Regions from separate parts of the Massilia sp. LXY-5 genome, predicted to be linked through region 2. Evidence: predicted binding sites of a transcription regulator. Region 2 holds the regulator's gene; each other region holds the start of a gene.
The links. The regulator sigma-54, encoded in region 2, starts transcription at its own class of promoters, with help from an activator protein. The targets are predictions, from matches to a motif close to TGGCANGNAANCTGCTTT.
Positions count from the first base shown of each region.

Region 1: ACI48I_RS08865 (phenol hydroxylase subunit) is a predicted target of sigma-54. The motif match lies at 1,934-1,951, and genes of this name have one in related genera.
Region 3: pepA (flocculation-associated PEP-CTERM protein PepA) is a predicted target of sigma-54. The motif match lies at 1,389-1,406, and genes of this name have one in related genera.

Region 1 covers NZ_JBNNEH010000002.1:1,175,980-1,179,217, reverse strand. The annotation lists gene ACI48I_RS08870 (sigma 54-interacting transcriptional regulator) at 81-1,772, shown strand; gene ACI48I_RS08865 (phenol hydroxylase subunit) at 1,986-2,234, shown strand; gene ACI48I_RS08860 (aromatic/alkene monooxygenase hydroxylase subunit beta) at 2,253-3,238, shown strand, end outside.
Region 2 covers NZ_JBNNEH010000007.1:84,848-88,085, reverse strand. The annotation lists gene ACI48I_RS21625 (enoyl-CoA hydratase/isomerase family protein) at 1-656, opposite strand, end outside; gene hpf (ribosome hibernation-promoting factor, HPF/YfiA family) at 770-1,126, opposite strand; gene ACI48I_RS21615 (RNA polymerase factor sigma-54) at 1,190-2,656, opposite strand; gene lptB (LPS export ABC transporter ATP-binding protein) at 2,695-3,238, opposite strand, start outside.
Region 3 covers NZ_JBNNEH010000004.1:168,885-172,122, reverse strand. The annotation lists gene ACI48I_RS15005 (NRAMP family divalent metal transporter) at 1-34, shown strand, start outside; gene ACI48I_RS15000 (hypothetical protein) at 117-395, shown strand; gene pepA (flocculation-associated PEP-CTERM protein PepA) at 464-1,339, opposite strand; gene ACI48I_RS14990 (long-chain fatty acid--CoA ligase) at 1,566-3,215, opposite strand.

The sequences.
Region 1 (3,238 bases), on a different contig from region 2:
TTCCGGAACATCGCTGACGAGGCTGGGCATCTGTGGCACTATGCGCCGATAACATCGATGAACACGCTGGAGGCGCAGTAGTGGGAAACCCGCAGTTACCTTCGAATGAGGACCTGCTCGCGCAGATACGTTTCGATCCAGACCAGGGCACCATCTGGCTGTCCGAGCAGCGCGTGATGCTCAACCATGCGGGCGTTTGGGGCGCGCTGCGCGACGAGCTGGTAGAGACCATGGGCATGCAGCGCGCGCGCGCCCTGCTGATGCGCTACGGCTACCAGACCGGATTGCGCGATGCGGAACTGGCCCGCAAACTGCGGCCGGACCTGCCGGTCGAACAAGCCTTCATGGTGGGGCCGCAACTGCACAGCATACGCGGCCTCGTGCACGTGACGCCGCTGGAGCTGGAGTTCGACCTCGCCAAGGGGAGCTATTTCGGGCGCTTCGAGTGGCGCAATTCGTTCGAGGCGCAGGTCTACCTCCAGCACCACGACACCAGCAAGGAGCCGGTGTGCTGGAGCCAGCTTGGCTACGCCAGCGGCTATACCACCTATTTCATGGGGCGCTCCATTATCTACAAAGAGGTGGCCTGCGCCGGCTGTGGCAGCACGCATTGCGAAATCGTGGGAAAACCGGCCGAGGAATGGGAAGACCACGCCGAAACGCAGCGGCTGCTGATGCGCGATTCGATGGCCGAAGAACTGTTCGCCCTGCAAAGCCAGCTGAGCGAACTGCGGGAAGCCGTGCAAGCCAGCGAGCAGGACACCCCGGCCAATTCCGTGGGGCGCTCGCGCGCCTTCCGCGAAGCGAGCCAGCTGATCCGGCGCGCGGCGGCAAGCAAGGCCAATGTGCTGCTGCTGGGCGAAACCGGCGTGGGCAAGGAAGTGTTCGCGCGCGCGCTGCACGCGGGTTCGCCGCGCGCGGAGCAGCCCTTTGTCGCGGTCAACTGCGCCAGCATTCCGCCGGACCTGATCGAAGCGGAGCTGTTCGGCGTGGAGAAAGGGGCGTACACGGGCGCCACCGTCAGCCGGCCCGGCAAGTTCGAGCGCGCCAACCGTGGCACCATCTTCCTCGACGAAGTCGTCGAACTGTCGGCGCGCGCCCAGGCCTCGCTGCTGCGCGTGCTGCAGGAAGGAGAACTGGAACGCGTGGGCGGCACGCACAGCCAGAAAATCGACGTGCGCATCGTCGCCGCCACCAACGAGGACCTGCAGCAGGCGGTGGCCAACGGCAAGTTCAGGATGGACCTGTACTACCGCCTGAACGTCTATCCCGTCCACATCCCGCCCCTGCGCGAGCGCACCGACGATATCCCCCTGCTGACGGAACACTTCGTCGGAAAGTACAACGCCGTGTACGGCAAGCGCATCCTGGGCGTATCGGACAAGGCCCTGCAGGCGCTGATGCACTATGCATGGCCGGGCAACATCCGCGAGCTGGAGAACATGATGGAGCGCGGCGTCATCCTCACCGACAGCAACCAGATGATCGACGTCCATACGCTGTTTCCGACCCTCGCCGAAGCCGGCGGCATGAAGGCCATCGCCCCGTCCGGCCACCTGCATACGCCGCCCGCGCCGGGCGCCGCCTCCAGCCCGGACACGCTGTGCGAACAACTGCTGAATAACGAGTTCAAGCTGGACCAGTTCGAAGCGCGCCTGATCCACACGGCCATGGCCAGGGCCGCAGGCAACGTCACCCAGGCCGCCCGCCTGCTCGGCATCACGCGTCCTCAGCTCGCCTACCGGCTGGACAAGCTGAAACTGCCCAAGTAGCGTCCCCGCGCCCGGCGTCGCCGCCGCGGCGCGCCTCCCTCCCTCCCCGCCTGCGCATTTGCTGAATCCCGCCCGCGGCGCCTCATCAAATCGTGAACCCCACCTGCCGCGCCGCCCGGGCGCGGACATGTCTTTCCTTTAAATTCAATCACTTGGCCTCCTGGCACACCAGTTGCTATAGCTCTTGTTCAGCCATAGAAAACAGGAGGAGACATGAATCCGTTACCCGACATGCCCAGCCGCTTCGTGCGCGTCACGTCGCGCGATGCCGACTGGGTCCAGTTCGAATTCTCGATCGGCGACCCCGACCTTTGCGTCGAGCTGACGATGCGGCCGGCCCAGTACGAGACCTTCCGCCGGCGGCAGTGTGCTCTGGTGCTGCCGGACCTTCCCGCCACCCAGCTCGAACACGAACGGCGCCACTGGCACGAGAGCGTGCCCGGCGCCTGCCCCCACGACTAAAACAACCAGGAGACCAGCATGCAAATCGACATACGGACCGACAGCGTCAAGCCTGTCCGCCAGACCTTCGCCAACATCGCGCGCCGCCTCGGCGCGGACAAGCCGGCCACCCGCTACCAGGAAGCGATGTACGACCTGCAGCCCGAGGCCAACTTCCACTACCGCCCGCTGTGGCAGCCGGAATACGAGCTGTACGACAAGCGCCGCACAGCCGTCGTCATGGCCGACTGGTATGCGTTGAAGGACCCGCGCCAGTTCTACTACGGCACCTGGGTGAACACCCGGGCGCGCCAGCAGGAGTCGATGGAAAAGAACCTCGAATTCCTCGAACAGCGCGCACTGCTGGCCGCCTTGCCCGAGCCGACGAAGGAACTGCTGGCCACGACCCTGGTCGTGCTGCGCCATACCGAGTGGGCCGCCAACATGAACAACGCCTACGTCACCGCGTACGGCTACGGTTCCGCCATTACGGAGGCGACCATGTTCCACACCATGGACCGCCTGGCGCTGGCCCAGTACCTCACCCGCATCGGACTGCTCATCGGCGGCAAGCCGGCGGTCGCGGCAGCCAGGGACGCCTGGCTGCAGGACGCGGCATGGCAACCCGTACGCCATGCCGTGGAAGACCTGATGGTGTGCCAGGACTGGTTCGAACTGTTCGTCGCGCAGAACCTGGTGCTGGACGGCCTCGTCTACCCGCTGTTCTACCAGAAGCTGGACGCGCAGCTGGCCCTCGAGCACGGTCCCGCCTGCGCGCTCGCCACAGACTTCATGCGCGTCTGGCATGCCGAGACCGCACGCTGGGTCGATGCGGTCGTCAAAGCCGCCGTCCAGGAAAGCCCTGCCAACGCCGCCACCATCTCGCGCTTCGCCTTCGCATGGCTCGACCGCTTCGAACCGGCACTGGCCCAGGTCGCGGAGCGCCTGTTCGGCCCCGATGGCGGCGACGTCCTTGCGGCCGTGGCGGCGCCGCTGGAAAAACGCCTGTCCGGCCTCGGCCTGTC
Region 2 (3,238 bases):
GCGAAGCGACGGATCGCGTCAGCCAGCTGAGCGCCCGGCGTCGATTCGATCAGCGCGTTCAGTTCGCCCAGCTGCGCGCCCGGCACGAAGACGTCGGCCAGGCCGAGGTACAGCGCGTCGGCAGCGCCGATCGTCAGTCCGGTCAGGCCCAGGTAGTTGCCCAGCTGGCCCGGCGCGTGCGACAGGAAATGGCTGCCGCCGACGTCCGGGAACAGGCCGATGTTCACTTCCGGCATCGCCATCTTCGTGCGCTCGGTCACGATGCGCAGGCCAGTTTCAGGACCGCCCTGGGCGATACCCATGCCGCCGCCCATCACCACGCCGTCCATGATCGACACATACGGTTTCGGATAGAAGTGGATCAGATGGTTCAGCGCGTATTCCTCGGTGAAGAAATCTTCGAGCAGGGCGCTGCCGCCGGTCGGGGTCGCGTGGCCGGCTTCGTGGAAGAAGCGGATATCGCCGCCCGCGCAGAGGGCTTTTTCGCTGCTGCTGGTGAGGACGACCGCGCACACCGACGCGTCGTCGCGCCAGGCCAGCAGGATGTCCGTCAGGCGCCGCACCATCGCCAGCGAGAGGGAGTTCAGAGCCTTGGGACGGTCGAGCGTGATGATGCCGGTGCCGTTGGCAACGCGGGTCAGGACATGGTCGGTCATGGCGAATTCGTTGATGGAAAAGACAAGCATTTTACCCAAGACACTGCCGTCCACCGCACAAAATGAAAAGGGCGCCTTCCGGCGCCCTCGTTCAGACGGTGCTCGATGCGCGATCAGATCGCAGCAGCAGCCTCTCCGCCTTCAGGCAGGCGCTTGAGCGCCTCACGACTATGGTCCTTCAACATCGTCTTGTATTTCATCACCTGGCGATCGAGCCTGTCCATCAGGAGATCGATCGCCGCATACAGGTCTTGCGCCACACTTTCCACGTGTACGGTCTTGCCGGAGACGCGCAGGTTGATCTCGGCCTTCTGTCGTTTGTCTTTTTCGGTGAGGTTGTCGATCGCGAGGATGACGTGGGAATCGATCACTTGATCGAAATGGCGGGTGATGCGTTCGAGCTTGTTCTGTACGTATTCACGGATGGCGGGGGTGACGTCGAGGTGGTGGCCACTGATGGTGAGATTCATACACACTCCTTTGAAAATGTAGCGGCCGCCGCGCCGCGCAGGGAGTGCGCATGGGGGCCGCTGTTACAAGGATTTGCGGAGACTGACGGGAGGAATCTTGAGTGCCTCGCGGTATTTTGCAACCGTGCGGCGCGCAATGACCATCCCTTGTTCACCGAGCATTTCCGCGATCTTGCTGTCGGATAATGGGTTCTTTGGGTCTTCTGCTCCTGTCAGTTGCGCAATGAGCGCCCGTATCGCCGTAGACGATGCTTCGCCCCCCGCTTCGGTGGCGACATGGCTTCCGAAGAAATACTTCAGCTCAAACATGCCGTGCGGGGTCAGCATGAATTTTTGAGTTGTCACGCGAGAAATTGTGCTCTCGTGTAGTCCTAGTGTATCAGCTATCTCGCGAAGCACAAGGGGACGCATGGCAACCGCGCCATGGCTGAAAAAGTTCTTCTGGCGCTCCACAATTGCCTGCGAAACACGCAGGATCGTGTCGAAACGCTGGCGCATATTTTTAATGAGCCACTTCGCTTCCTGCAGCTGCGCGCTCATCTGGCCTTCGCCTTTTCCCTGCTTGAGCAAATTCGCATAGACGTTGTTCACACGCAGGCGCGGCATCACTTCGTTGTTCAGCGAGACGCTCCAGCCGCCCTTCGACTTGCGGACAATAACGTCCGGTACGACGTAATCCGAGACGCTCGATGCGAAGGCGGCGCCGGGATGCGGATTGCACTGGCGGATCACGGCCTGCGCCTCGCGCAGGTCCTCGTCGTCGCAGTCGAGCGCTTTTTTCAGTTTCGTGAATTCGCGCTGCGCGAACCAGCTCAGATACCCCTCGACGATTTTCAGGGCCATGCGCCGCGTCACCAGCGGCACGCCCGGCATCGCGCGGATCTGCAGCGCCAGGCATTCGGATGCGCTGCGCGCGCCGACGCCGACCGGGTCGAGGCTTTGCACCAGCGCCAGCGCGCAGCGCAGTTCGTCCATCTCGACCTCGAGCTCCTCCGGCAAGCGCGCATGGATCTCGTCGAGCTGCTCCTCCAGGTAGCCGTTGTCGTCGATCGCGTCGATCACGAGTTCGGCCAGCGCGCGGTCGCGCGCCGTGACGCCCGTCACGCGAATCTGCTCGCACAGATGCTCGCGCAGGGTCACGCCGACCGCGCCGAGCTGCGGGCGGCCGTCGTCGTCGCCGTCGCCGCTCGATGCGCGCGAACCCTCTCCCCAGTCGCCCTCGGACTCGCCGCGTTCGACCTCGCCGCCTTCGCCGCCCTCGGCCGCCTCGGGCGCAGGGGCGCCCTCCTCGTTGTTCGGCGCCGGCGCCTCGGCTTGCGCCGGCGCGCTGTTGATCGCGCCGTCGGCCAGCAGGCGCACCGAGTGGTCGAGCGGGTCGTCGAGCCGTTCGAGCAGCGGGTTATCGGACAGGATCTGCTCGATCTCCTGATGCAGTTCGAGGGTGGAGAGCTGCAGCAGGCGGATCGACTGCTGAAGCTGCGGCGTGAGCGCCAGGTGCTGCGAAGTCCGGAGTTGCAGGGATTGTTTCATGGTGCCGCTTGGTGTCCCGTGTTGTTGCTACAGCCTTGCTACATGCGGAAGTGTTCGCCCAGGTAGACGCGTCGTACCGACTCGTCGGCGATGATGTCGTCGGGACGTCCCGACGCCAGCACCGCGCCCTGGTTGATGATGTAGGCGCGGTCGCAGATGCCGAGCGTCTCGCGCACATTGTGGTCGGTGATCAGGACGCCGATGCCGCGTTCCTTCAGGAAGCGCACGATGCGCTGGATCTCGATCACGGCGATCGGGTCGACGCCGGCGAACGGTTCGTCGAGCAGCACGAAGCGCGGATTGGTCGCCAGCGCGCGCGCGATCTCGACGCGGCGCCGCTCGCCGCCCGACAGCGACAGGGCCGGGTTCTCGCGCAGCTTCTCGATCTGCAGTTCGGCCAGCAGCGAGTCGAGGCGCGTATTGATGGCATCCTTCGTCAGCGCCTTGCCGTTGTCGTCGCGCTGCAGTTCGAGCACGGCGCGGATATTGTCTTCCACCGTCAGCTTGCGAAACACCGAGGCTTCCTGCGGCAGGTACGACAGGCCCATCACCGCGCGCCGGTGGATCGGCAGGCTCGAAATG
Region 3 (3,238 bases), on a different contig from region 2:
GGTGGCCGTGGTGGCGATGTTCCTGACCTTGTAGGGCCCGGTATGTTAGGACGCGAACAGTTGGCCCCCGCTGGAACGCTTACTGTGGACCATCAACTTACACAGGGAGAGCAGTCATGCGCACGAAATTCACACTTGCCATCGTATCCGCAGCATTGGTGATGGCGGCCGGTACGGCCAATGCCGGCTGCGGCAAAGGAGCGCTGGCGGGCGGCGTGGTCGGCCACGTGGCCGGAAAGCATGGGGTTGCCGGCGCGGCGATCGGTTGCGTGATCGGACACCATGCTGAAAAGAAGAAGGAAAAGCAGGCTGCTGCGGCGGCAGCAGCGCAGAACAACGCAGCGGCGCAAAACAACGCAACAGCGCAGCAACAAGTCACCAAGCCAAAGAAGTAATGTGACTGGGGAGGCCGTGTCCGGAAGTCGGACACGGCCTCCCCCTTCTTGCAATCATCAAAAGACGATCAAGCCTTCGTGTTGCGCTTGCGCATGACAGTGCCGGCGCCCAGCAGTGCGATGCCGAACAGGGCCAGCGAACCCGGCTCTGGCACGTCGACCGGCGGCAGGCCGTTCTCACCCAGCTTCAGTTGGCCGTTATTGCTAACGAAGAAATAGCCTGGCGTATTCGCATATCCCTGGCCATTGCAACCATTCCCGCTGAAATTGGCGTACTGGCAAGCCACTTCGTCGACCAGGAGATCGGTCGGATCGCCGACCGTATTGGCGTTGGTGAAGGCAAAGGCCAGGATCGATTCCGTCGACAGGTCGGTGCCATTTTCGCGGAAGAAGTAGCCTGCATCCAGGCTCCCTTGGGCTGCCGACGCCAGCACGGTGATCTGGCCGTTATTGGTTGGCGAGCCGCTCGCATCGACCCGGCCGCCGCCGCCTGCCAGCACACTGAACTCGGCGATCTGGTTGCCGAGGTTGGCGCCATAGATACCGGCTGCGGTGCCGTACTGGTTGGTCGGGTTCTGGAACATGCGGATGGTACCGCCGGTGAACGAGAAGGCGCCGCCGAAGCTGCCGGTGCCGGTCGCTTCAAAGGTCGCGGTGATGTTGCCGCCCGGGTAGTTGATCGGGAACAGCTGGCTGTTGCTGTCGGCCTGCACGATGTTGAACACGCTGTGCTCGGCAAACGAGAAGCTGCTCGCGCCCGTCGGATTGATCTGGATGAACGAATTGCCATTCACGTCCAGGTACTCGTTGACCGTCTGGCCGGACGCAAAGCCGCCACCAGTCGGATTAAACACCCAATTGTTCAGGACGGTTTCCGCATGTGCGGCCCCGGCCATGGTCATCGTCATGGCGGCAGCGGCGCCCAGTGTTTTGAGGAGTTTCATAGATCGGCATTCCTTGCTTGAGTTGGTTGTGCACATACACAAATGTAAACAAGCAAGCGCCATGCCAATTTTTCGCAACTCATAAAAATCAATGACTTGCGCTCAATCGTTACGTGTTTCCCTGAGGAAGTGTAAAGTATTCCGGCATATCATTTAACAAATAATTCGGTGGTGAAACAGACCGGACAACCCGGAAACGCGTGACGGGCTCCGGCCAGTGGGGCGCTCAGCGCTTGTCCTGCAAGCTCCGCCACTGCACCTTCCCCGTCCCCGACTTCGGCAGGGCCTCGCGGAACTCGACGATGCGCGGACTTTTGTACGCCGCCATGTTCGCATGCGACCAGTCGACGATGTCCTGTTCGCTGACCTGACCGTGAAAGCCGTCCTTCAGCACCACGACCGCCTTCACCGTCTCGCCGCGGCGCGCGTCCACGCCCGACACCACGCACACCTCGCGGATCGCCGGATGGCGGTACATCAGCGCCTCCACTTCCGCCGGCCACACCTTGTAGCCCGAGGCATTGATCATGCGCTTGAGGCGGTCGGTCATGAAGAAATAGCCGTCCTCGTCGACCATGCCGATATCGCCGGTGCGGAGAAAACGCTTGCCGTCGATCTCGATGAAGGCATCCCTGCTGGCCTCTTCGTTGTTCCAGTAGCCCAGCATCACTTGCGGCCCGTGCACGACGATTTCGCCGACCTCGCCGACGCCCAGCGTCGCGAAAGTATCGGCATCGATCACGCGTGCATCGACGTCCTGGATCGGGATGCCGAGGCATTGCTTCTTCGGGCGATCCGGCGGGTTGATGTGGGTCGGCGCGATCGTCTCCGACATGCCGTAGCCCTCGATGTAGTCGATGCCGAGCAGCTCGTGCATCTTGCGGGCAATGGCTTCGGGCATGGCGGCGCCACCGCCGCTGAGGCGCTTGACGGTGGACAGGTCGTACTCCATCACGCGCGGACTCGAGAGCAGGTCGATCACCATGGTGGAAATCAGCTGGGCTGCGTTCACGCGGTGGCGGCGGATGCATTCGGCGGCCATGTCGCGATCCCAGCGCGCCAGCAGGACGATGGTGCTGCCGAGGAAAATCGGGCCGTTCATTCCGCCCTGCATGCCGGTCACGTGGAACAGCGGCAGCACGCTCAGCGCAATCGAGTCCTGCTGCGTCCCGAACCACTGCTGGCCTGCCAGCGCGTTGTACATCACGCTGCGGTGGGTGTGCATGCAGCCTTTCGGCAGGCCGGTGGTGCCCGAGGTATAGGGCATGGCGCACAGGTCGTCCGGGCCGGCGCTGAGCGGCCCCGGACGGCAGCCGCGCGCCAGCATGGCGCTCCACAGGACGACGCCCTCGCCTTCGATGGCGCGGCGCGGGGCGGCGACGAATTCGGGCACGGCGAGATCGGTCGGCGTCGTCAGGTAGTCGGAATAGGCCGCGACCAGCAGGTGGCGCAGGCCCTCCTCGCGCAGCGGCGCGGCCTGCGCGTATAAATCCTGGGGCACGAAGATGGTGGTCGCGCCGGTGTCGCTGACGTAGTGGCGCAGCTCCTCGGTCAGGTTCATCGGGTTGACCGGCACCACGACGGCGTTGGCGCGCAGGATGGCGTAGTAGGCGATGATGAACTGCGGGCTGTTCTGCATGTAGAGCAGGACGCGGTCGCCCGCCTTCACGCCGCACTCCTGCTCGAGGTAGCCGGCGACGCGCTCGACCTGGTCCTTCAGTTCCGTATAGCTGAGCGGCGTATCGTAGAACAGCACGGCCGGTTTGCCCGGGTAGCGCGTGCTGGAGACATCGAGGTTATAAAACAGGTTCGTTTGCGGGATGGTCAGGTGGCGCGGCAAACCGCGCGGCCAGAAATCGACGTGACGCTCGTGCATATCGGTGTGTCTCCTCGGCTCGT